DNA from 2 places in the Peribacillus sp. RS7 genome. Region 2 is predicted to be linked to the other one. Evidence: riboswitches for the same ligand, from Rfam matches in the RefSeq annotation. Region 2 holds a riboswitch; the other holds the start of a gene.
The links. Region 2 has a riboswitch for FMN ahead of ribE (riboflavin synthase). Riboswitches for the same ligand answer to the same signal wherever they lie in the genome.

Region 1 (3,531 bases), 2.6 Mb from region 2:
GTATTGTCCCAAATATATTCGTTAACCCGAATAAATGGGCATCCTGGATTGTTTGTGACGACTTCTTTCCCTGTAGCATATGGTATATAGCATAAATGGAACGTTCGCCTTGAAATTTTTTTATCGCATATAGAATGATTGCCTGTAGATAATTATTCATGGGACTCACATCCTTGTTTCATTTAACCAATAAACCCATTGTAACAAATATCTGCAAAAATCGCCGTTATTATTGATGAATACAAGGAAAATTATGTGACTAAATGACGAACCATGGTAGGACCCAAGTTAATTATTACGATGTTTTTCGTTGACATTCTACTACATGATAGTTATTATCAATACAATTTCTATTGAAAAGTTTGGCATTCGGTCTTACAATAAGAAAGAGATAATAATCTGAAATAAAAAGATTATCAGTTGTTAATCAACTTAGGAGGGGTTATATTCATGGCTAAATTTACTATTGTGGATAAAGAAACATGCATCGCTTGTGGTGCTTGTGGAGCAGCAGCACCAGATATATATGATTATGATGACGAAGGGATTGCATTTGTTACCCTTGACGATAATGAGGGAATCGTTGAAATTCCAGATGTACTAATAGATGATATGATGGATGCATTTGAAGGATGTCCAACGGATTCTATTAAAGTTGCTGACGAGGCATTTGACGGGGATGCACTAAAATTCGAATAAAGGTACAAGCCATTTTCAATCGAGAATGGCTTTTTCTTTTGGCCAATGTCGCTTACATATTCCCATACCAAAGACATAAAAAAACAACCGGATAAGGATATCCGGTTGTTTTTTTATATTTCTATCGTCAATGCCGTTAAGCATTTTTATATAATGATTGCTTATTGATCCATGTCTGTAATTTAATGAACAATAACATGAATACAGATGTGATGAGCACGCCTTTAATAACGTTGAAAGGCAAGATTGCCGTCGTGACGAACTTTCTCGACTCGGGTGCCGACATTGCATCCCATCCCATAAAGAAGGTATAAGCCGGTAAAAAGACAAAATAGTTTAAAACGCTCATAAATACCGCCATGGAAACTGTACCCGCAAGTAAAGCGAACGTCATCCCTTTTTTTGAATTGATTTTATTAAATACATAATAAGTCGGCAAGACGAACAATATTCCCGCAATGAAGTTAGCGATATGTCCCACTGGTACAGCAGTCAAGGTCCCTGTCATGACAAAATCCAATAGGTTTTTAAGGAATTCAACTAGAATCCCGGCCATCGGTCCGAAAATCAATGCCGCCATCAGTGCTGGTATGTCGCTAAAATCAACACTCAGAAAAGGTGGAAATCCTGGGAACGGAAAATTTAAAAGCATCAATAAATAAGAAATGCTTCCCATCATGGCCAGTGTGACCGTTTTTTTCACTTTGTTCTTTTTCATAGTTCTCTCTCCTTCTTTTCCGATCTACCTGAAAAAGAGGTTAGGGTTCCTTAATCATGTTGATGCTCAATAAAAAACCTTTAATTCCAATAGAATTAAAGGGATAAATTAAAGGTTACATCAAACAAACGTTCAGCAAATAACTGTTGAAACGCACTCAGGAACCTCCATCTTCTCCCATCCAGACTATACTGTCGGCTTTGGAATCACACCAAATCCTGCCCATAAGGCTCGCGGGCTTAGAAGAGAATTTCCTTCATCACCGCCGGTGGGGAATTACACCCCGCCCCGAAGATAGACCTATAAAATTTTGTTTTATCTTTCCCATTATATCCGAAATTCCTTTTTTGTGATAGCATTTTTTCTCAGTTGATACATTTAGGACTATAAATCACTTAAAAGAAAAATCGGATACACAAAATTATAATAATGAAAATATTTTTTCTTTTAAGGCAATCGATGTTGAAGCCATTAATAGTGCGGCATTAAACATACGATCCAAATGTAATTATTGTTTTAAGCGCTTACAATCAGTGAAGCCAAATTGACACAATTGGCATTTAAATTGTAAAATTAACTGAAATTTAAGATAATTCTTTTCCCTAGGAAGGTGTTTAGACGTGTATCGGATTTTAGTAGCAGATGCCATCAAACCAGAAGGACTCGGACCGCTATCAGAGGCTTCCAATATTCACCTTATTCAGAAGACAGTAGAGGAAGCGGAAAACGAACTTGATCAGATTGATGCAATACTTGTAAGAAGTGCAACGAAGGTTACGGAAGATTTAATGAACCGTATGCCGCAGTTGAAAATTATAGCACGCGCTGGTGTCGGCGTCGATAACATAGACATCCCCGCTGCGACAAAACGTGGGATTGTCGTGGTTAATGCTCCTGACGGCAATACCATTTCAACTGCAGAACATACATTTGCCATGATGGCTTCTTTAATGCGCCATATTCCGCAAGCTTATGCTTCACTGAAGAATGGGGAATGGAAACGTTCTTCATATACTGGAACGGAACTTCGCGGCAAAGTATTAGGTATAGTTGGATTTGGACGTATCGGAGGGGAAATTGCCAAACGTGCTAAAGTGTTTGGGATGGATGTAATTGTCTATGATCCGTTCCTGACTGCTGATCGTGCAAAGAAAATGGCCGTAACGTCCCTGCCGTTAAATGAATTGCTTCCTAAAGCAGATATCATTACTGTACATACTCCACTAACGAATGAAACTAGAGGTTTAATCAATAAAGAAAAACTGCTTACCTGTAAAAAAGGAGTTTATGTACTGAACTGCGCACGTGGTGGAATTCTAGACGAAGATGATTTATATGAAATGATAGTTGAAGGACATGTTGCAGGGGCGGCGCTGGATGTTTTCGTGGAAGAACCTCCACTTGGCCATAAACTGCTTGAATTGGATAGCGTCATTGCTACACCTCATCTAGGTGCATCTACGAAAGAGGCCCAATTAAATGTAGCCGTACAGGTTGCCCAAGAAGTTTTGACCTATTTCGAAGGAAATCCAGTTTCCAGTTCAATCAACCTTCCAGCGATTTCTAAAGAAGTGTTTGAAAAGGTACAGCCATTCTATCAACTTGTTCAGCAAATGGGATCCATTGCTTCTCAGTGCATGAATGAAGGGATTCAGGAAATCTCCGTTACGTATGCAGGAGAGTCATTGGACTTCGATACAGCGATTCTGACAAAAAGTCTAATCTCAGGCTTCTTCAAATCAAGGGTTGATGCATCAGTCAATGAGGTGAATGCCTTGCTGGTCGCAAAAGAGCGTGGCATTACAGTTGGTGAAAAAATCTCAACGGACTCTTTAGGATACTCTAACTTGATCAGCCTTAAAATAAAAGGTGACAACCGCGAATTAACAATAAGTGGAACTTATATCGAAAATTACGGTTCTCGAATTGTAAGCTTGAATGGTTTCAAAATCGACTTTCATCCGGAATCGAATTTACTTTATATCCAGCATACCGATAAACCTGGTGTAATCGGTAACGTAGGTAAGGTTCTTGGTGATCACGGAGTGAATATCGCCACCATGCAGGTAGGCCGAAAAGAAGCTGGTGGGGAAGCAATCATGGTTTTAAGCTTT
Region 2 (3,531 bases):
ATTATTTTAGTCCTTCGGGTCGTAAGATCAAAAATAAACCGCCTAAACCTTTGTATTAAAGGGTTTGAGGCGGTTTTTATTTGTTCCATTTTAGTGTTTGGTAGGAAAGGTTGGCACAATTGAAGGGTGCATTGAATCGTATACTCCACACGAAATGCTAGCTTAAATGATAAAGCCTTAATGAGGACTTTGTAAATCGTCAAGAAGTTCCACCTGAAGAAGTAGGGAAGTTAACTTTTTATTGTCTGAAAGTAATAACTGATAAAGGCTGTTATTTTTGGTTTGAATACAGAATTAGAAGACGAAAATACAAGATTGGTCTATGAGGATAAATCACAGATGTTAGATATAACCAGACTTATTGGAGATTCATTTTATAGAACGTGGATAGATAATTTGAAATCATTAAGCATCCATAATTATGGGGGGTCCTTAATTGCCTAAACTTACAAACATCTGATCTGCAATCGGATTCGAATACTCAAAATTTTTTTCAACATTATAGCAAAATTCCCAAAGAAAATCTTTATAGAAAATATATAAAGAAAACCCTCTGAATTCGATTGTATAGTTATATTATCATCTATTCAATTGGGTGCTTTTTATCTTGGAGAAAGAAGATGTCAATATATTCATTAATGGGGACAAGCACAAGCGTAAATTTAGTAAATCCATATTATATAACAATACATGATATGGGGATGATTATATGGGGAAACATAGTTGTAAGAAAAAAAAGGATAAAAAGTGTTGCAAAAAAGAGAAACACAGTTGTAAGAAGGTAAAAGATTGTTGCAAGAAAAAAGAGAAAAAGTGTTGTAAAAAAGAGAGTAAAAAGCATTATTTTGAATGGAATAGTAAAATCAAAATCAGGTGGTAAGTACATTCCGATACAATATAGTAGTTTAGTTAATGGTAAGTTGCAAAGCACTAATTGAATTTAAATAGTTTAAATATTGCACTCATTCTTTGGGTGCATTTTTATTTTGGAGAAAGAAGGTGAGGAAATAGTATGGGTAAGCAGGCTTATTACAATAAATACAAACGTGATAAAGAAGCTAAGAAGTTCTATAACTCATCTGGTTGGAAGAAGTGCCGTGCTGTTGTATTGGCAGGAGACAATCATTTATGCCAGGAATGGTGGAAGAAACGGATCACACCTGTAGACATGGTCCATCACATATAACTTGCAGCTAACTTGATTTTTAGTATGGCCGAGCTTATGGGCCAAGTCTTTATAGTATCCATTGTGTGGTCCAAACTCTTTTCATTCATTTACATAAACTAGTCATTAACATATTCGAGACTTTGAAGAGGTGAGATTAATTGGGTTTAAACAAAAAATGTAAAGATTGAACAAAAGGTAGAGTAAAACGTCGAAGTGGATGTAAACGTGCCTGCTAAGGATAAAAAAGGGAATAGGGATCTTCCCTTACACGTGGTTAAAATCGGAAGGATATACAAAGTATCCAAAATTACTTTTTTAAAATGGCTTGATGGAGAAGGGCAAGGAGATTCATTCCTTGTTCTTTTTATTTTGTCGTGGTAATATGTCATTAATTAAAAGTCAATTCAGTGGTAGTTTTTTGGTAGGATACTTGGAAGGAATGAACAATATTCAACAGAACTATAAAACATTTCAATCAATATCATAACCGTAAAAATCCTATTACATAGGCTTTTAAATAACAACATAATACTAGAAAGCGCAGCAATGTGTTGATAGTGTCCTTCGGGGTCGGGTGAAAATCCCAACCGGCGGTGATGAAGAAATTCTAAGCCCGCGAGCCTGATAAAGGCAGGATTTGGTGAGATTCCAAAGCCGACAGTACAGTCTGGATGGGAGAAGGACGTGTGGAACCCAAGTGTATACGTACGCCTAATTTTTCAAAAAAGAAAATATTAGGCTTTTTAGGTATACAGTTTTTTTCACTCATTTCTCCTGCTAACTCCTTAGGTCTTCCTAAGGGGTTTTTTATATTTTATAAAAGGGGGAAAAACATGTTTACGGGAATCATTGAGGATATCGGTACCGTCCATTCCTTGAAAAAAGGAAAAAGCAGTATGGAGCTGTCGATTCGTTCTGAAAAAATCCTTGAAGATGTTCATCTGGGGGATAGTATTTCAGTCAACGGGGTCTGCTTAACGGTAACGTCCTTCACGAAAAGTTTGTTTACGGTCGATGTGATGCCGGAAACGGTCAAAGCTTCCTCGATCCGGACGTTAAAGTTGGGATCACCTGTGAATCTCGAACGAGCCATGAGTGCACAGGGAAGGTTTGGCGGTCATTTTGTTTCAGGTCATATCGACGGAACCGGAACAATCATAAAAAAAGAACGAAAAGAAAATGCCGTATATTATGTAATCCAATTGGAAGAAGGGCTCAGTACCTTTTGTATTCCAAAAGGATCTGTAGCCATTGATGGAACGAGCTTGACGATATTTGGAATCGAACGAAACCTTTTGACTGTATCACTGATTCCATTGACTCATCAGGACACCGTATTGGGGCAAAAAGCGGCTGGCGATATAGTTAACATCGAAAATGACATGATAGGGAAATATATTATACATCAAATGAAAAATGGTGATTCAAAACCAGGGTTGAATTTAGAGTTTTTGGCAGAGCACGGATTCTAATAAAAGGGCGGTGTAATGATGTTCCATACAATTGAAGAAGCGATCGAAGATTTGAAAGCTGGCAAGATAGTAATCGTATCTGATGATGAAGACCGTGAAAATGAAGGGGATTTTGTCTTGTTGGCCGAAAAGGCGACGCCGGAAGCGATTAATTTCATGGCGACTCATGGACGAGGTTTGATTTGTACAACCATTACTGAAGAATTGGCAGGAAAATTGAACCTGCATCCTATGGTAGGAGAAAATACCGATCATCATGGTACTGCTTTTACTGTTAGTGTCGATCATAAAAGCACTTCCACAGGAATCAGTGCTTTTGAACGGTCATTGACGATACTTGAGCTTCTTAAAGAGGATTCGGTCGCTGAAGATTTTCAAAGGCCTGGTCACACTTTTCCGATAGTCGCTAAAGAAGGCGGCGTACTGAGGAGGGCAGGACATACGGAAGCTTCGGTGGATTTGGCAAAGTTATGCGGTGCCGCTCCAGCTGGTGTCATTTGCGAGATCATGAATGAAGATGGATCGATGGCACGCGTATCCGATTTGGAAGTCATCGCTGAGAAATTCAACCTGAAATTCATCACGATAGCCGATTTGATTCGGTTTCTTCAACAAAGTGATACAATCGGGAAACAAGAATTTGAACTGAACATCCCGAATGCTTAAGGAGTTTAGCGCATTTAAATGAACAAAAAATGATATCTGTATAATAATTAGGAGGAATTGGACATGGGGAAAATTATTGAAGCACAATTAATCGGATCAGGATTGAAAGTAGGAATCGTTGTAGGAAGATTTAATGAGTTTATCACAAGCAAGCTTTTAGGAGGGGCATTGGATGGCCTTAAGCGTCATGGTGTTGATGAGAATGATGTTGACATCGCATGGGTC

Region 1: another riboswitch for FMN. It lies ahead of ACDZ29_RS00210 (ECF transporter S component); the one in region 2 lies ahead of ribE (riboflavin synthase).

Annotation. Positions count from the first base shown of each region.
Region 1 covers NZ_CP168135.1:25,874-29,404, forward strand. Annotated here, with positions in the region: gene ACDZ29_RS00200 (helix-turn-helix domain-containing protein) at 1-160, opposite strand, end outside; gene ACDZ29_RS00205 (ferredoxin) at 451-699, shown strand; gene ACDZ29_RS00210 (ECF transporter S component) at 836-1,417, opposite strand; FMN riboswitch at 1,583-1,717, opposite strand; gene serA (phosphoglycerate dehydrogenase) at 2,038-3,531, shown strand, end outside.
Region 2 covers NZ_CP168135.1:2,671,645-2,675,175, forward strand. Annotated here, with positions in the region: gene ACDZ29_RS13485 (hypothetical protein) at 1,013-1,186, shown strand; FMN riboswitch at 1,725-1,855, shown strand; gene ribE (riboflavin synthase) at 2,002-2,640, shown strand; partial or broken gene ribB (3,4-dihydroxy-2-butanone-4-phosphate synthase) at 2,659-3,297, shown strand; gene ribE (6,7-dimethyl-8-ribityllumazine synthase) at 3,370-3,531, shown strand, end outside.